3 regions of the Thermobifida halotolerans genome follow, and region 3 is predicted to be linked to each of the others. Evidence: predicted binding sites of a transcription regulator. Region 3 holds the regulator's gene; each other region holds the start of a gene.
The links. Region 3 encodes HrcA, which represses chaperone genes, less so after heat shock. Its sites were predicted from a motif close to TTGGCACTCTCNNNNNGAGAGTGCCAA; they were not measured.

Region 1: groES (co-chaperone GroES) is a predicted target of HrcA. The motif match lies at 4,037-4,063, and genes of this name have one in related genera.
Region 2: groL (chaperonin GroEL) is a predicted target of HrcA. The motif match lies at 3,513-3,539, and genes of this name have one in related genera.

What each region holds. Positions count from the first base shown of each region.
Region 1 covers NZ_CP063196.1:3,595,780-3,602,072, reverse strand. The annotation lists gene NI17_RS16050 (hypothetical protein) at 1-59, shown strand, start outside; gene NI17_RS16045 (apolipoprotein A-IV repeat region-like domain-containing protein) at 161-2,359, opposite strand; gene NI17_RS16040 (class I SAM-dependent methyltransferase) at 2,710-3,975, opposite strand; gene groES (co-chaperone GroES) at 4,169-4,480, shown strand; gene groL (chaperonin GroEL) at 4,617-6,236, shown strand.
Region 2 covers NZ_CP063196.1:4,829,494-4,835,786, forward strand. The annotation lists gene NI17_RS21630 (alpha,alpha-trehalose-phosphate synthase (UDP-forming)) at 1-1,314, opposite strand, end outside; SAM riboswitch class I at 1,581-1,718, shown strand; gene thrC (threonine synthase) at 1,730-2,998, shown strand; gene NI17_RS21640 (MoaD/ThiS family protein) at 3,048-3,326, shown strand; gene groL (chaperonin GroEL) at 3,665-5,293, shown strand; gene NI17_RS21650 (NUDIX hydrolase) at 5,391-5,816, opposite strand; gene NI17_RS24570 (hypothetical protein) at 5,901-6,266, shown strand; gene NI17_RS21660 (polysaccharide deacetylase family protein) at 6,289-6,293, opposite strand, start outside.
Region 3 covers NZ_CP063196.1:304,453-310,745, forward strand. The annotation lists gene NI17_RS01280 (MOSC domain-containing protein) at 1-14, shown strand, start outside; gene hemW (radical SAM family heme chaperone HemW) at 85-1,317, shown strand; gene NI17_RS01290 (DUF4870 domain-containing protein) at 1,377-1,901, opposite strand; gene NI17_RS01295 (DUF4870 domain-containing protein) at 2,074-2,694, opposite strand; gene NI17_RS01300 (DUF3097 domain-containing protein) at 2,755-3,591, opposite strand; gene hrcA (heat-inducible transcriptional repressor HrcA) at 3,819-4,832, shown strand; gene dnaJ (molecular chaperone DnaJ) at 4,833-5,978, shown strand; gene NI17_RS01315 (16S rRNA (uracil(1498)-N(3))-methyltransferase) at 5,975-6,293, shown strand, end outside.

The DNA of each region.
Region 1 (6,293 bases), 2.2 Mb from region 3:
GAGCCATCCGGAACCTGGAGCGGGATCTGGCCGCTGTGCGCAGGGTCGCGGCGGTCTGACACCGCTGCGGTGACAAGGAGCCGGCCTGTGAGCCGGTGAGCAGACGGCAGAGGGGCCGGTCCGCGCGGACCGGCCCCTCGCGCGTGCGTTCCGGCGGGGACTACTCGTCGTCCTCGTCGTCGAACGCGGCGGCGGCGCGCCGCTTCTTGCCGTCGCGGCCGGGGCGCAGCAGGGCCTCGGCCAGGGCGAGCATGGTCTCCTCCAGGGCGGCCAGGCGCTTGGTGATGTCGTCGTGCGACGTCTCCACGGCCTCGCTGATGGTCTCCTCGAACTCGTGCCGGTCGGGACGGGCCCGCAGTTCGCCCAGCAGCGGGTCGAGGCCCTCGTCCAGCTTGCGGCCGAGCGAGTCGAGGCGGTCGCCGTGGTCGATGACCGGGCGCTCCACCAGTTCGCTCAGGCGCCGGTGCAGTTCGCTGACCTCCATGGAGGCGGGGAGCTGGGAGAGGCGCTGGTTGACCGCCTCCAGCCGGTCGTCGATCGCCTCCAGGCGGCCGTCGACCCCCTCGAAGTGGCCGCTGACCCCGTCGAACTTGCCCTCCACACCGGTGACCCGGCCGTCGAGGCCGTCCAGGCGGCCGTTCAGCCCGTCGAGCTTGCCGTCGATGCCCTCGAAGCTGCCGTCGAAGCGGCCCTCGAAGGTGTCGAAGCGGCTGCCGAGGTTGCCCAGCCCGTGCTCGAACCTGCCGCTCAGCGACTCGTGCTGGGTCTCCAGCCTGGTGGTGACGGCGTCCAGGTGGGCGTCGACCCGCTCCGTCAACTCGCGGTCGTGCTGGTCGAGGCGCTCGTGGACGGACGTGCGGTGCTCCTCGAACCGCTCGGCCAGAGCGGTGTGGCGCTCCCCGACGGTCTCGCCGAGGGAACGGACGTGCTCGGCCACGGCGGCGCGCAGTTCCTCGACGCGGGCCGCGACGCGCTCCTCCAGCGCCGCGACGTCCGTCCTGGCCTCGCTCCGCGCCTCCGACAGCGCGGAGGCCAGCTCCGCGACCGCCGCGGTGGTCGCGGAGCGGCCGTCGTCGATCGCCGACCGCAGCGCCTCGGCGGCCTCACCAAGCCGGTTCAGCACCGCCTCGTGCTGCTCGTCGTCGCGCTCGCGCAGCTCCGCGTGCTGGACGCCCAACTGCTCCGACAGCTCCGCGCGGTTCCTGCGCAACTGCTCGCGCATCTCGCCGAGCTGCTCCCCGGTGGCGCCGTCCAGCTTCGCGACCGCGCTGGTGACGTCGGCGATCGCGGCCGTGGCCTCGGCGTGGTTCTCGTCGGCCTGCGTGGTCAGGAACTCCACGCTCTGGGAGAGCGTGCCGCTCAGCGCGGTGTGCTGCTCGTCCAGGCGTGCGGTGAGCGTTTCGCGCTGTTCGTCCAGGGCGGTGGTGAGTGCGGTGTGGCGTTCGGCGGCTTCCCGGTTGAGGGAGGTGGTGGTGTCGGTGATGCGCTGTTCGAGCTGGGTGCGGGTCTCGCCGAGGGCGGTGTGCTGCTCGTCCAGGCGTGCGGTGAGCGTTTCGCGCTGTTCGTCCAGGGCGGTGGTGAGCGCGGTGTGGCGTTCGGCGGCTTCCCGGTTGAGGGAGGTGGTGGTGTCGGTGATGCGCTGTTCGAGCTGGGTGCGGGTCTCGCCGAGGGCGGTGTGCTGCTCGTCCAGGCGTGCGGTGAGGGCTTCGCGCTGTTCGTCCAGGGCGGTGGTGAGCGCGGTGTGGTCGGCCACGGCCAGTTCACGGGCGGTGTCGAAGCGGCGCTCCAGGCGCTCCCCGACGGACTCCACGGCGTTCTCCAGGGTCGCGGCCCGGGTGCTCAGCGACTCGATGGCCTCGTCGATGCGGGACAGGCGCAGGTCGACGGCACCGGCCAGGCTCTCCAGCCGCTCGGTGAGGGCGGTGGTCTGGTCCGCGGTGCGCGCGGCGGTGTCGGAGAGCTCCGCGAGACGGCTCAGCGCGGTCTCCAGAGCGCCGGCGAGCCCGGTGACGTCCGAGCGCAGCGGAGCCATCTCCGACAGCGGCCTGACCCGTACGCCCACCTGCTCGATGTGCTCCGCGAGCGTCTCGGCCCACTCGGGGGGACGGGTGGACAGTTCGTCGACGCTGGACTTGACCGTGGTGATGTTCTCGGACAGTGCGGCCAGTTCCCGTTCACGGAACTCGCGCAGCAGCCACTCCATGCCCTCAAGCCGCTGACGCATCTCCTCGGTGATCGCGCCCTGCGATTTCTGCTCCGAGAGATGCTCCTGGGCAGCCCGGGAGAGCAGCTCCCGCATGCGATCAGAGATCCCGGCCTGACCTCCCCCGTTGAGGAAGTTGTGGTTGGTCTGTTCCACCGAGGTGCTCCTTTGGATATGGCGCTTCCCCGTCCTTTCGGCGACTTCGGACGGGGAGTCCCCGCGCGGTCCGGCGGTCTCCGCGGCGCTGCCGCGGAGACCCACCGACGTGGCGGTACGAAACCGCTCTCCTACGGTGGGTAGGCGACAACACCGTTGCGGGAAGCCCGCACGAACGGGCCGAAAAGCGCCCGCCGTACCGGTCGCGGGTCGAGGGGGGAAACATTCAGCGCGGCCAGTCTAACGACATGGCGGCCGTTGTCCCATGAGACGGCGAAAGAACCGTACGTACCGTTATGCGCGGCGCCGCGGCCTGACGGGAGCGCGGCCGGAGGACCGCGGCGCGCGGCTCACCCCGCCTCCTCGGAGCCGACCTCGGCGCACAGCAGGCAGTAGGGCCGGGAGCCGATGCGGGTGAGCACGACCACCGCCGACTCCGGACCGGCCAGCCTCAGGTCGCGGCGGAGCCGCTGCACGTCGACCGCCGAACCGCGCTTCTTGACCGTCACCGTCCCCACGCCCCGCTCCCGCAGCGCGGCCCGGAGGCGCTTCAGGGAGAAGGGCATGACCTCGCGCACCTCGTAGACCCGGCACAGCGGGGTGCGCACCAGGGAGTCGGAGGTGATGTAGGCGATCGCGGGGTCGAGGAGCGCGCCGTCCACGGCCGCCGCGGCCTCGGCCACCAGGTGCGAGCGGACCACCGCGCCGTCGGGCTCGTACAGGTAGCGCAGCGGTTCGGACACCGGGGGCGCGCCGAGGCCGCGACCGGTCAGCGTGGTGGTCTCCACCTCGCCGGAACCGGTGCGGGTCCGCAGGAGCGTGGCCCGCCGGGACGGCGTTCCGGTCCCGGTGAACGCCCCGAACCACAGCGCGGTCTCCTTGACCTCCCAGTCCACCGAGACCCACTCGGCCGCCACGCCGTCGGGGATCGACTCGTGGGGCAGGCCCGGTGCGGCCTTGACGCATCCGGCGGGAGCGCGCCGGGCCAGTTCCACGACCGTGTCCCAGGAGGGGGAGTAGGCGCGCGGATCGAAGACCCGTCCGCGCCGTCCGCGCCGGGCGGGGTCGCAGAACACCGCCGAGTACTCCGCCGCGCGGATCTCGGTGGCGTCGCCGAGCCGTACCCGGGCCCGCTCCGACAGCCCCGCCGCCCCGATGTTGGCCTCGGCGACGGCGGCGGTGAGCGGGTCCAGGTCCACGCCCTCCACCGCGAGCCCCGCACCGGCCAGCGCGAGCAGGTCGGCGCCGATCCCGCAGCACAGGTCGGCCACCGGCGCGGCGTCCGGGGCGGCCAGTTCGGCGAAGCGGCGCGCCCGGTGGGCCGCGACCGGCGCACGGGTGGCCTGCTCCAGGCCGTCGGGGGTGAAGAAGAGGCGGTCGGCGAGCGGTCCGAACTTCTCCTCGGCCCGCATGCGCAGCCGCGTCTGGGTCAGGACCATGTTGACCAGGTCGGTGGCCGCGTCGCGGCGCATGCCCGACAGCGCCGGATGCCGGCGCAGCCGCTCCGCGGCCTTCAGCGGGTCGGCCGCGGACTCGCCCGGGGAGACGTCTTCGAGCAGGCGGCGCCCCACCGGTGTCAGAAGCGCGTGAAACCCTGCGAGCTGCCTGTTCGTCACCTTCGCGTTCCCCTGTGACCTGTTGTTTGACGACCCGGATGTACCTGACTACTGTTTCGTATTGGCACTCTCAAGGGTAGAGTGCTAACCGCGACGAGGTTGGTCTGGCACCCGCGACGGCAGGCCGCCGTGGTCGTCCCTTTTGTCTGCATGCCATTCATTGTTCAGAAATTCTGAAGGGGGAGGTCACACCGTGTCGACCGCCACCAAGACCGTGCTCAAGCCGCTGGAGGACCGCGTCGTCGTCCAGCCTCTGGAGGCCGAGCAGACCACCGCGTCCGGCCTGGTCATCCCGGACACCGCCAAGGAGAAGCCGCAGGAGGGCAGGGTCCTGGCCGTGGGCCCGGGCCGCTGGGACGACGAGGGCGACAAGCGCATCCCGCTGGACGTCAAGGAGGGCGACGTCGTCCTCTACAGCAAGTACGGCGGCACCGAGGTCAAGTACGACGGTGAGGAGTACCTCGTCCTCTCCGCTCGCGACCTGCTCGCGATCGTCGAGAAGTAAGCCCCGGAACATCCTTCCGAGCAAGGTTTGACTGCGCGCGGGCGGGTACCCCCGCCCGCGCGCTTTCCGTGTCGCCGCGCCGTGTCCGGCGGCACGGCTCGTTCGCCGCAGTCGATCTGTACAACCCGAGGAACCAATGCCCAAGATCCTGGAATTCAAGGACGACGCGCGGCGCTCCCTGGAGCGCGGTGTGGACCACCTGGCCAACGCGGTCAAGGTGACGCTCGGCCCCAAGGGCCGCAACGTGGTCATCGACAAGAAGTTCGGGGCCCCGACCATCACCAACGACGGTGTCACCGTCGCGCGTGAGGTCGAACTGGACGACCCCTACGAGAACCTGGGCGCCCAGCTCGTCAAGGAGGTCGCCACCAAGACCAACGACGCCGCGGGCGACGGCACCACCACCGCCACCGTGCTCGCCCAGGCGCTGGTCCGCGAGGGCCTGCGCAGCGTCGCCGCGGGTGCCTCCCCCACCCTGCTGAAGAAGGGGATCGACGCCGCCGCGCGCGCCGTCGCCGACACCCTGGTCTCCCAGGCCCGCGAGATCGGCGAGCGCGCCGACATCGCCTACGTGGCCACCAACTCCGCCCAGGACCGGCAGATCGGCGAGCTCATCGCCGAGGCGTTCGACAAGGTCGGCAAGGACGGCGTCATCACCGTCGAGGAGTCGCAGACCTTCGGCATGGACCTGGAGTTCACCGAGGGCCTGCAGTTCGACAAGGGCTACATCTCGCCCTACTTCGTCACCGACGGGGACCGCCAGGAGGCGGTGCTGGAGGACGCCCTGGTCCTGATCCACCAGGGCAAGATCAGCAACCTCAACGAACTGCTGCCGCTGCTGGAGAAGGTCCTCCAGGCCAAGAAGCCGCTGCTCATCATCGCCGAGGACATCGAGGGCGACGCGCTGGGCGCGCTCGTGCTCAACAAGATCCGCGGCACGCTCAGCGTCGCCGCGGTCAAGGCGCCCGGCTTCGGCGAGCGCCGCAAGGCCATGCTCCAGGACATCGCGGTCCTCACCGGCGGCCAGGTCATCGCCGAGGAGGTCGGCCTCAGCCTGGAGACCGCCGAGCTCGACGTGCTCGGCAGCGCCCGCCGCATCACCGTCACCAAGGACGCCACCACCATCGTGGACGGCGGCGGCGAGCAGACCGAGGTCAACGACCGCATCACCCAGATCCGCAAGGAGATCGAGGTCAGCGACTCCGACTGGGACCGCGAGAAGCTCCAGGAGCGCCTGGCCAAGCTCGCGGGCGGTGTCTGCGTGCTGCGCGTGGGCGCGGCCACCGAGGTCGAGCTCAAGGAGAAGAAGCACCGCCTCGAGGACGCCATCTCCGCGACCCGCGCGGCCGTGGAGGAGGGCATCATCGCCGGCGGCGGCTCCTCCCTGGTGCACGCCGCCAAGTCCCTGGACGGCGACCTCGGCCTGACCGGTGACGAGGCCACCGGCGTCGGGATCGTGCGCCGCGCCCTGGTGGAGCCCGCGCGCTGGATCGCGGTCAACGCCGGCGCCGAGGGCTACGTCGTCACCGCCAAGATCGCCGAGATGGCGCCCGGCCAGGGCTACAACGCGTCGACCGGCGAGTACGGCGACCTGGCCGCGCAGGGCATCATCGACCCGGTCAAGGTCACCCGGTCGGCCGTGCAGAACGCCGCGTCCATCGCCGGAATGCTGCTGACCACCGAGGCGCTGGTCGTCGACAAGCCCGAGGAGGAGGAAGCCGCCGCGGGCGGTCACGGTCACGGCCACGGCCACTGATTCCGGCGCCCTCCGCTTCGGCGGGGCAGCGGACGCCTACCACGCGTGTCCCGGGTG
Region 2 (6,293 bases), 930 kb from region 3:
GTCGGCGGTCTCACTCACGTCGTAGGGGTTGACCAGCAGCGCGTCGCGGCCCAGCTCGTCGGCGGCGCCCGCCTCGGTGGACAGCACCAGCGCCACCCCGTCCAGCGACAGCACCGGCCCCTCCTTGGCGACCAGGTTCATGCCGTCGCGGATGGGGTTGACCAGCAGCACGTCGGCGATCTGGTAGGACGCCAGGGAGCGCGGGTAGTCGTCGTTGACCTCCAGCACCACCGGTGTCCAGTCGTCGGTGCCGAACTCGGCGTTGACCGCCTCGGCGGTCGCGCGCACCGACTCGGTGTAGGCGCGGTACTCCGCCACACCGCCCCGGCTGGGGTAGGCGAACGCCAGGTGGGTGGCGCGTCCGCGCCACTCGGGCCGTTCGCGCAGCAGCTCGCCGAAGGCCTCCAGCCCGCGCACGATGTTCTTGGACAGCTCGGTGCGGTCCACCCGCACGACCAGCTTGCGGTCGCCGACGCGCTCGCGCAGTCGGGTCCGCCACCGCGCCACGTCGTCGGCCGCGGCCCGCTCGCGCATTCCCTCGGCGTCCGCGCCCAGGCCGTGCACCCCGACCCGCACGATCCGGCCGCCGTGGTCGACGGTGCGGGTGCCCCAGTTCACCGGGGCGCGCAGGAAGACCTCGCAGCACCGCAGGAACGCGTCGGCCCAGCGCACGCTGAGGAAGCCCAGGTAGTCGGCGCCGAGCATGCCCTCCAGGAGTTCCCGGCCGATCCCGGCGGGCAGCATCCGGAAGTACTCCGGCGGGGCCCACGGGGTGTGCGAGAAGTGCGTGATGCGCAGGTCCGGACGGCGCACCCGCAGCATCTGCGGCACCAGAGCCAGGTGGTAGTCCTGCACGGCCACCTTCGCCCCCTCGTCGGCGCCGGTCAGCAGCGCTTCGGCGAAGGCGGAGTTGTAGGCCCGGTAGTCCGCCCACTCGGCGCGGAACCGCGCGCCGAACGCCGGCTTGTTGGGGGTGTCGTAGAGCATGTGGTGAACAAACCAGAGTGTGGAGTTCGCCACAGAGTTGTAGGCGTTGCCAAAGGTTTCGGCGGGAATGTCCAGCATGCGTACGCTGGCCCCGCCGACGTCGTATCCGGCCTTGTCCAGTCGGCCCTCGGGCGCGGCCGCGGCGGCCTTGCGGTCGGCGTCGGACAGTGCCGCGCACACCCACAGCGTGTCGATCTCGGCGGCCACCGAACTCAGCCCGGAGACCAGGCCGCCACCGCCGCGCCGGGACTTGACGGCGCCGTCGTCTCCGATCGAGAAGGACACTGGTCCCCTGTTGGAAGCGACGAGGATCTGTGCCTTGTCCACCTGTTGGTCCACCTCTCAGCGGTTGGAGTCCGATGCCCCATTTGACTACACGGCCCAAGAGCCGGGGGGAGGCGGGTCGTGTCACACGTTCTGGTTAGTCTCGCCGGTCGGAGTGCCGTGCAAACCAGTCCGGCGACCTGCTGTCGGCCACGTCCACGTGACCGGGGAAGCGGCGAAGACGAACTACCCCGGATGGAAATACCGACACGTTGTCCGTTAAAGTGACCGACAGGTCTCGGTGCGGAACCGAGCGCACAACTTCAGATTGCTCATCCAGAGGGGTGGAGGGACACGGCCCTGCGAAGCCCCGGCAACCATCTCGGTGCACGTTTCGTCAGGTGCGAGGCGGCCGAGACAGGTGCCAACTCCGTCCCGTCGCCAGGGTGGCGCGGGGAAGATGAGGGGAGAACGCCTCATGGCGCTGACCGCCACGGAATCCGCCACGTCCGTCACCGACTCCTTCGGCTCCGCTGTCGCGCTGTCCTGTCGCGAGTGCGGCGCCCGCTACGACCTCGGTCCCGTCTTCGCCTGCATCGAGTGTTTCGGTCCGCTGGAAGTGGCCTACGACTTCGGCCGGATCACCCGCGAGTCCATCGCCCGGGGGCCGAACAACATCTGGCGCTACAAGGCACTCCTGCCGGTCCCGGCCGACGTCGAGGACCTGCCGAACATGAACCCCGGCCAGACCCCGCTGGTCAGGGCCGACCGGCTCGCCGCCGAACTGGGGCTGCGCTCCCTGTACGTCAAGGACGACTCCGGCAACCCCACGCACTCCTTCAAGGACCGCGTCGTGGCGATGGCCGTCGAGGCCGCCCGTACCTTCGGCTTTACCACCCTGTCCTGCTCCTCCACCGGCAACCTCGCCGGAGCGGTCGGTGCCGCCGCCGCCCGGGCCGGGTTCCGGTCGTGTGTGTTCATCCCGGCCGGTCTGGAGGAGGGCAAGGTCGTCATGGCGGCCGTCTACGGCGGCCAACTGGTCGCGATCGACGGCACCTACGACGACGTCAACCGGTTCTGCTCCGAACTCATCGGCGACCCGGCCGGTGAGGACTGGGGGTTCGTCAACGTCAACCTGCGCCCCTACTACGCCGAGGGCTCCAAGACGCTCGCCTACGAGATCGCCGAGCAGTTGGGGTGGCGCGTTCCCGACCAGATCATCATCCCCATCGCTTCCGGCTCCCAGCTCACCAAGATCGACAAGGGGTTCCAGGAGCTGATCAAGCTCGGGCTGGTCGAGGACAGGCCGTACCGGGTCTTCGGCGCGCAGGCCACCGGCTGCTCCCCCGTGGCCCGCGCCTGGGAGAACGGCCACGACGTCATCCAGCCGGTCCGGCCCGACACCATCGCCAAGTCGCTGGCGATCGGCAACCCGGCGGACGGGCCGTACGTGCTCGACATCTGCCGTCGCACCGGAGGCGCGGTCGAGCACGTGAGCGACTCCGAGATCGTCGACTCGATCAGGCTGCTGGCGCGCACCGAGGGCGTCTTCGCCGAGACCGCGGGCGGAGTCACCACCGGTGTGCTGCGCAAGCTGCTGGCCGACGGGGTGCTCGACCCCGAGGCCGAGACGGTGGTGTTGAACACCGGAGACGGGCTCAAGACGCTCAACGCCGTGTCCGGCACCGGAGTCACCGCGACGATCAAGCCGTCGCTGGGCGCCTTCAAGGAGGCCGGACTGCTCTGAGGCGTCGGTCCGTTCCCGTCGAGTCGAAAAGAACCAAGGAGTCCCAGCGATGAGCGTCAGTGTCCGAGTCCCCACCATTCTGCGCACCTACACCAAGGGGCAGGCCGAGGTGACGGCTGAGGGGAGCACCCTGAAGGAGGTGCTGGCCGACCTGGAGGCCAACCACTCCGGCATCCAGGCCCGCATTCTCGACGACAGCGGCAGGATCCGCCGCTTCGTCAACGTCTACGTGGGAGACGAGGACGTCCGGTTCGCCGACGGCCTGGACACCCCGACCCCGCAGGGCGTCCAGGTGTCGATCATCCCGGCGGTCGCGGGCGGCTGCTGAACAGGTCCGCGGCGGTGTGAGCCGATCCGGCCGGAGCGCGGTGCGCTCCGGCCGTTTCCGTTTCCCGAGGAACGCGGGAAAGTTGGGCAACGGCCGGTTTTGGCCGCTCTGACCTGCGGGTAGCGACCAGAAGAAGAATCCGCGAGACATTTGCACTCCCATCCTGAGAGTGCTAAAAAGAGACCGTTAGCACTCTCAGGACGTGAGTGCTAAATCGCGGATCGAGACGATGAGGTCGCGACTTCCGGCAGACGGGTGCCGGGCAGCCGCGGCCATCCGTCGCGGGCGTCGGCTCGTTCCCTCGCGTATCAGCCCGGTCTCGGGAGGACTAGAACTCTATGGCAGCCAAACTGATCGCGTTTGACGAGGAAGCCCGGCGCGGCCTCGAGCGCGGTATGAACCAGCTCGCTGACGCCGTCAAGGTGACCCTCGGCCCCAAGGGCCGCAACGTCGTCCTTGAGAAGAAATGGGGCGCGCCGACCATCACCAACGACGGTGTCTCCATCGCCAAGGAGATCGAACTCGAGGACCCCTACGAGAAGATCGGCGCCGAGCTGGTCAAGGAGGTCGCGAAGAAGACCGACGACGTCGCCGGTGACGGCACCACCACCGCCACCGTGCTGGCGCAGGCCCTGGTGCGCGAGGGGCTGCGCAACGTGGCCGCCGGTGCCAACCCGATCGGCCTGAAGCGCGGTATCGACGCCGCCGTGGCCCGTGTCAGCGAGGAGCTGGCGAACCTCTCCAAGGAGATCGAGACCAAGGAGCAGATCGCCTCCACCGCCTCCATCTCCGCCGGCGACACCCAGATCGGCGAGTACATCGCCGAGGCGATGGACAAGGTCGGCAAGGAAGGCGTCATCACCGTCGAGGAGGGCCAGACCTTCGGGCTGGAGCTGGAGCTCGCCGAGGGTATGCGCTTCGACAAGGGCTACATCTCGCCCTACTTCGCCACCGACCTGGAGCGCATGGAGACGGTCCTCGAGGACCCGTACATCCTCATCGCCAACCAGAAGATCTCCAACAACAACGAGTTCCTTCCGGTCATCGAGAAGGTCCTGCAGTCCGGCCGTCCGCTGGTCGTCATCGCCGAGGACGTCGAGGGCACCGCGCTGCAGACCCTGGTGGTCAACAAGATCCGCGGCACCTTCAAGTCCGTCGCCATCAAGGCCCCCGGCTTCGGCGACCGCCGCAAGGCCCAGCTCGGCGACATCGCCGTGCTGACCGGCGGCCAGGTCATCACCGAAGAGGTCGGCCTGAAGCTGGAGAGCACCGAGCTGGAGATGCTCGGCCGCGCCCGCAAGGTCGTCGTCACCAAGGACGAGACCACCATCGTCGACGGCGCCGGTGACGCCACCGCGATCGCCGGCCGGGTCAACGAGATCCGCGCCGAGATCGAGCGCACCGACTCCGACTACGACCGCGAGAAGCTGCAGGAGCGCCTGGCCCGCCTGGCCGGTGGCGTGGCCGTCATCAAGGCCGGCGCCGCCACCGAGGTCGAGCTCAAGGAGCGCAAGCACCGCATCGAGGACGCCGTCCGCAACGCCAAGGCCGCGGTCGAGGAGGGCATCCTGCCCGGTGGTGGTGTCGCGCTGCTGCAGGCCAGCGTCACGGCCTTCGAGAAGCTGGAGCTGGAGGGCGACGAGGCCATCGGCGCCGACATCGTGCGTCGCGCCGTCGAGGAGCCGCTGAAGCAGATCGCGATCAACGCCGGTCTCGAGGGCGGCGTCGTCGTGGAGAAGGTGAAGAACCTGGAGACGGGCGTCGGCCTGAACGCCGCCACCGGTGAGTACACCGACCTGTTCAAGGACGGCGTCATCGACCCGACCAAGGTCACCCGCTCCGCCCTGCAGAACGCCGCGTCCATCGCGGGTCTGTTCCTGACCACCGAGGCCGTCATCGCCGAGAAGCCGGAGAAGGCCGCCCCGGCCGCCCCCGGCGCCGGTGACATGGGCGGCATGGACTTCTAGTCCGCACCGCGGCGTCACACACGTCCACAGGGGACGGTCCCTTCCGGGACCGTCCCCTTCGTGCTGTCCGGACCCGTGGCCGCGGCCCTTCGCGGGGTCAGCCCTCCACCAGTCCCCGCCGCGCCAGCTCCTCCAGCACCCGCACCCCCGCCGGAGGGCACCGGTCGGCGTCGGCCGCGGTGAACCAGGCGAGCTCGGCGATCTCGGAACTGGGGGCGAGCGTCCCGGCGAACTCGGCGGTGTAGCAGGCCAGCCTGACCCGGGTGCCCTCCGGATAGCCGTGCGCGGCCGCGTCGACCACCGTGAACAGTTCCAGCGTCGCCGGGTCGAGCCGTACCGACACCTCTTCGGCGACCTCCCGCGTCAGCGCCTCGGCGTCGCTCTCACCCGGTTCGCGCTTGCCTCCCGGAAGGTAGAAGACGTCCTTGCCGGTGGAGCGGACCTTGAGCACTCTTCCGTCGCGAACGTGCACCCAGGCCAGCGCGTCCACGAGGGCGGGGGCGGCGGTGTCGGAGAAGTCCATGCCCCAACCCTAGAACCTCCTCCCCGTGCCGTTTTGCGGGGAACTGTAGGCACGAATCGGACTTTCCGGGGTACCGTCAAAGGGGTGTCGTCCTCACAGAACCGGACCGGAGAGGCGCCCGCGGCAGCCGCGGCGCTGACGATCCTCGCGGTCGTGGACGTCACGACGGCGGCCACGTACTCGCTGTTGGCTTTCACGGAATCGGGAGACAAGGTGTTCTGCGGTGATCCGCTGGAGCAGGGCTACCAGAAATGCGTTGACCAGATGGCGTTGTTCGCCGGAGCCTCGCTGATCCCCGCGATGCTCGCCCTGGCCTTGATGGTGGCCGCCTTCGCCGCTCCCATCCTCCGGAGCAGACCCGCCCTGCGCGCCCAGACCCTCGGGTACTCGCTGGTGGCGTGGGTGATCGCGGGCGGCACCCTGCTGATGGGCTGGCTGCCCGCCATCTGAGCACACCGTTGATCGTGGGAGATCACC
Region 3 (6,293 bases):
ACGCGTCGAAGTGACGGGACGGCGACGCCACGTCCGGCGGGCGCGGCGGGCCGAGCACCATCGGACATCACCGAGACTGAAGACATGCCCTCAGTCCCACTCGACGGCGTCCCCGTCCCCGACGACGGCGCACTGCCCGACTCCGCGTTGACAGGGGTCGGCACACGGCCGTTCGGGATCTACGTACACGTGCCGTTCTGCGCCACCCGCTGCGGCTACTGCGACTTCAACACCTACACCGCGGCGGAACTGCGCTCCCGGGACGGCTCGGCGGTCGCGTCCACGCTGACCTACGCCGACCAGGCCGTCGCCGAGGTGGACCTGGCCCGACGGGTGCTGGGCGACCGCGACGTCCCGGTGCGCACCGTCTTCGTCGGCGGAGGCACCCCCACCCTGCTGTCCCCCGAGCACCTGGGGCGGATCCTCGCGGCGATCGACGACCGGTTCGGCCTCGCGCCGGACGCCGAGGTCACCACCGAGGCCAATCCCGAGACCGTGGACCGCGGCTCCCTGCTGCGGCTGCGCGACGCCGGATTCACCCGGGTGTCCTTCGGCATGCAGAGCGCCCGCCCGCACGTGCTGGCGGTCCTGGAGCGCACGCACACCCCGGGACGGCCCGAACAGTGCGTGGCCTGGGCCCGGGAGGCCGGGTTCGCGCACGTCAACCTCGACCTCATCTACGGGACTCCCGGCGAGAGCGACGCCGACTGGAAGGAGTCCCTCAGCGCCGCGGTCGCGGCCGGTCCCGACCACGTCTCCGCCTACTCGCTCATCGTCGAGGAGGGCACCCGGCTCGCCGCGCGGGTGCGTCGCGGCGAACTCGCACGGCCCGACGACGACGTCATGGCCGACCGCTACCTGATGGCCGACGAGATGCTGTCCGCCGCGGGACTGCACTGGTACGAGGTCTCCAACTGGGCGGCCGACGCCTCCGCGCGCAGCGCGCACAACCTGCTGTACTGGACCGGCGGCGACTGGTGGGGGATCGGCCCCGGCGCGCACAGCCACGTCGGCGGCACCCGCTGGTGGAACGTCAGGCACCCCGCCGCCTACGCCGCCCGCCTGGCCGCGGGCCGCACCCCGGCGCAGGCCCGCGAGATCCTCGGCGCCGAGGACCGCCGCTTCGAACGCGTCCTGCTGGAGCTGCGGATCGCCGAGGGCTGCCCGCTGGACCTGCTCGACGACTCCGGGCGCGCCGCGGCCGCCCGCGCCGCCGCGGACGGACTGCTGGACGCAGACGCGCACGCCCGGGGACGCGCGGTGCTCACCCTCCGGGGCAGGCTGCTCGCCGACGCCCTGGTGCTCGACCTCACCTGACCCGGACAACGGGAACGGGCCCGGTCGAGTGCTCGTCCGGGCCCGTCGGCTGTGCGGGGTTACTTGACCAGCCGGGTGCTGACCGGGTAGCGGTACCACTCGCCCCTGTTGGCGGCCATGCCGGCGAGGATGCAGAAGACCAGGCTGAAGATCCAGACGACCATCGGCACGAAGAACAGCAGGCCGAAGGTGATGACCGACAGGATCCAGGCGGCCACCTGGGCGATGGCGATCATGATCTGGAAGTTCAGCGCCTCCAGCAGGTGGTGCCTGAGGTAGGGGGAGGAGGTGTCCTTCTTGACCAGGTACATGATGAGCGGGCCGAGGAACCCGGTGATGATGCCGAGAAGGTGCGTCAGCATCGAGAACATGTTGTCGTCGCTGCCGCCGTAGCCGGGCTGCTGCCCGTGACCCGGCTGCTGCGGGTAGCCCGGCTGCTGCCCGTAGCCCGGCTGCTGCGGGTAGCCGGGAGGGGGCGGGGGAGCACCGTAGCCGGGCTGCTGACCGCCCGTCGCGGAGGGGTCGGGACCGTAGCCTCCCTGACCGTGGTCCTCGGGGCCGTTGGGCTGGTAGGGGTTGCTCATGATCGTCCTCGTGTTCAGTCGGTGTGGGAGACGCGGGGCCGAGCCACCGCGGCGTCGGGGTGCGGAGGCGGTCTCCTCCCGACCCCGGAGGGTCGGCGTTGACTGTCCGTTGTCTCAGGTCGGCGTGGACCGTCCGATGATTCCGACGGACTCACCGTAGGGGAGGTTCCCGTCATTTGACCAGATGGACGGCGATCGGGTAGCGGTACCAGGCGTCCCTGGCCGCCGCGGTCGCGGCCAGTGCCCCGAAGACGAGGGAGAACAGCCACACGGCGACGATCAGCACCGATCCGGTCCAGGAGAGGTCCGGGACGAACACCCCGAACCCAACGAAGACCCCGACACCGATGACGTACGGGACGAACAGGGTCAGTTGGAGGTTCAGCGCCTCGGCCGCGTGGTGTCGCACGAAGGGTGAACGGCCTTTCACCGCCAGGTAGACGACCAGCGCGGGCAGCCATCCCGCGCACGCGAAGACCATTCCCACCAGGTGCGCGACCATCGCCCAGGAACTCCCGTCGGCGACCGGCGGCCCCGCCGCGGGCCCCGGGCCGAATCCCGGTTGCGCGTAGCCCGGGGGTGCGGGCGCGCCCGCGGGGGGTTGGGGGTGGGCGGGGTGCGGTCCCGTGGCGGGCCGGGCGGGACCCGGGGGCGCGAAATGCGGCGGAGAGGCGGCGGGCTGCGGTCCGGACGGCCCGAGACCCGACTGTCCCCCGGAGGGGGTGTGCTCCCGGGGCGGCTGCCATCCGGGAGGCGGGTCCTGGGGAGGAGGGGTGGGCGGCGTCTGGCTCATGTTCTCCCTTGACTGTGCCGATGGTCACGGACCCGGAACGCACGGTCCACACCGCGCAGCCTAGCCTCCGGAAGAGTACGGTGCGGTCACGAAGTCGATCAGTTCTTCGACACGTCCCAGCAGTCCGGGTTCCAGGTCGGCGTAGGAGCGCACCGAGCCCAGGATCCGCCGCCACGCCTCCTGGGGGTCGGCCCGCCAGCCGAGCGCGGCCAGCACCCCCTCCTTCCAGGGGGTCCCGCGCGGCACCGGGGGCCAGGCGGGGATGCCGACGGCCGACGGACGCACCGCCTGCCAGATGTCGACGTAGGGGTGTCCCAGGACCAGGACGTCCGGGGAGCGGACCTGTTCGGCGATCCGGCTCTCCTTGGAGCCGGGAACGAGGTGGTCCACGAGCACGCCGAGCCGCCGCCGGGGGGAGGGGGCGAACTCCGCGACGACCTCCACGAGGCGGTCCACCCCCTCCAGGCACTCCACGACCACGCCTTCCACCCGCAGGTCGTGTCCCCAGACCCGCTCCACGAGTTCGGCGTCCTGCACGCCCTCGACGAAGATCCGGCTCTCCCTGGCGGTCCGCGCCCGGTGGCCGGTCACCATGACCGAGCCCGAGGCGCTGCGCGGCGGGGCGTCGGGCGCGGTCGCGGGACGCACCACGGTCACCGGTCGACCGTCGACCAGAAAGGCCGCGGGGGTCATCTCGAACACCCGCCGCCGACCGTGGCGGTCCTCCAGGGTGAGGGTGGTGCGGTCCCAGGCGACCACCGCGCCGCAGAAGTCCTCGTCCGCGGTCTCGACGACCAGTCCGCGTTCGGCGGTGACGGTCGGAACGCTCCGGCGCTCCCGGCGCCACCGGTCGCCGGAGAGGACGTCGTCTCCGTACCGCCTGGAATGAGGGCGCATGCGGCGGATTGTAGCGGCCGGGGCGGTCGCCTCCGGGGATCGTGGGACGCCGGTCGCGGGTGGGGCGGAGGAGGTGACATGGTGAGAAGGGTTCCGTTCCGGGGAGTGAGGACGGGTCCGCTTCGGGGCAGACTTCGGTTGATACCGTGCTCGAACGGACATAACGCCGCTTGGTGTCCCCGCGTAGAATTAGCACTTAGGACCACGGAGTGCCAGGAGGTGAGCGCGTGCTCGACGACCGTAAACTCGCGGTGCTGCGTGCCATCGTCGAAGACTACGTGTCCACGAACGAGCCCGTGGGCTCCAAGGCGCTGGTCGAACGGCACAGGCTCGGGGTCTCTCCGGCGACCATCCGCAACGACATGGTGGCACTCGAGGAGCAGGGCTACATCGCCCAGCCGCACACCAGTGCGGGCCGGGTGCCCACCGACAAGGGGTACCGGCTCTTCGTGGACCGGCTCTCCACGGTCAAACCCCTGTCCAGGGCCGAGCGGCGGGCCATCGAGACGTTCCTGTCCGGCGCGGTCGACCTCGACGAGATCGTCTCCCGCACGGTGCGACTGCTGTCGCAGCTGACCCGGCAGGTGGCGATCATGCAGTATCCGTCGCTGACACGATCGTGCGTGCAGCACATCGAACTCGTGCCGCTGGGAACCCAGCGTGTCATGATGGTGCTGATCACCAACACGGGCCGGGTCGAGCAGCGCGTCATCGACGGTCTCGCGGAGGTCTCCGACGACGTGGTCGACAATCTGCGCGGGGTGCTCAACCGCGCTCTCGTCGGCAAGTGGCTCACCGACGCGCCCGAGGCGCTCTCGGGGGTCACGGTCCAGCTTCCGGCGGACGACCGTCCGATGGCGGAGTCGGTGCTGTCGGTCCTGATGGAGAGTCTCGTCGAGAAGCACGAGGAGAAGATCGTCTTCGGTGGTACCGCGAACCTCGCCGCGATGGGTTTCTCGGCCGACCTCCGGGACGTTCTCGAGGCCCTGGAAGAAAACGTCGTGCTCATCCGTTTGCTCGGTGAGATAGGCGACGCTTCGATGCTGACGGTGCGCATCGGCGCGGAGAACGCCCACGAGGGCCTGCACACCACGTCGATCGTCGCGGCGGGATACGGGATCGGCGACCAGACGCTGGCCAAGCTCGGGGTCGTCGGCCCGACCCGGATGGACTACCCAGGAACGATGGGAGCGGTACGCGCAGTGGCAAGGTACGTCGGTCAGATCTTGGCGGGGCAGTAAGTGGCCAGAGACTATTACGAGATCCTCGGCGTTCGCCGGGACGCGACCCAGGACGAGATCAAGAAGGCATATCGCCGTCTCGCGCGTGAGCTCCACCCGGACGTCAACCCCGATCCGGAGACCCAGGAGCGGTTCAAGGAGGTCGCCCAGGCCTACGAGGTGCTCTCCAACCCGGAGAAGCGCCGCATGTTCGACATGGGCGTCGACCCCTTCGCGCGCGGCGGCGCCGCCGGCGGCGGAGCGGGCGGCTTCGGCGGGGCGGGCTTCCCGTTCGACGACCTCATGAACGCGTTCTTCGGGGGAGGCACCGGAGGGCCCAGGACGGCGCGCGAACGCATGCGCCGGGGACGCAGTATCAAGGTGCGGGTCGAACTCGACCTCGCCGAGACCGCGTTCGGGGTCACCAAGGACATCACCTTCCCCACGGCGGTGGTGTGCGACACCTGCCAGGGCGAGGGAACGGCGCACGGAAGCCACCGCGAGACCTGCGACATGTGCGGCGGCCGGGGCGAGGTCTCCCAGGTCACCCGCTCCTTCCTCGGCCAGGTCATGACCACCCGGCCGTGTCCGCAGTGCTCGGGACAGGGCACCGTCATCCGCAACCCCTGCCCCGACTGCGCCGGTGAGGGCCGGGTGCGCGAGCGCGTCACCCGCAAGGTCCAGATTCCCGCGGGAGTCGAGGACGGCACCCAGATCCAACTGGCGGGCGAGGGCGAGGTCGGTCCGAACGGCGGACCGCGCGGCGACATCTACCTGGAGATCGTCCAGCGCCCGCACCCGATCTTCGAGCGGCGCGGCGACGACCTGCACTGCACGGTCACGGTGCCGATGACGGCGGCGGCCCTGGGCGCGTCGCTGACCATCGACACCCTCGACGGCCCCGAGGAGATCGACCTGCGCCCCGGCACCAACTCCGGGCAGGTCATCACCCTGGAGTCGAAGGGCTGCCACCACCTCAACGCCACGGGCCGCGGCGACCTGCTGATCCACGTCACCGTCGAAACACCCAGCCGGTTGGACGAGGAACAGGAGGCGCTGCTGCGCAAGCTCGCGGAGCTGCGTGGTGAGGACCGTCCGCCGGGCAAGTTCAGCCCCGGCCACGGCAACCTCTTCTCCCGGCTGCGCGACGCGTTCGGCGCGCGGTGACGCCTCCGGTCTTCCTGGTCGGGCCCGAGGACCTGGATACCGACTCCGTGCTGGTGGCGGGGGCCGAGGGACGGCACGCCGCCACCGTGCGCAGGATCACCGCGGGTGAGACCGTCGACCTTGTCGACGGCGTCGGGACACGGGCGCGCTGCGTGGTCACCGCCGTCGGCAAGGACACGGTGACCTGCGCGGTCCGCGAACGCGTCCGTGAGGCGGAACCCGTCCCCCGCATCACCGTCGTGCAGGCGCTGCCCAAGGGCGACCGCGGGGAGCTGGCCGTGGAGGTCATGACGGAGGCGGGAGTCGACACCGTTG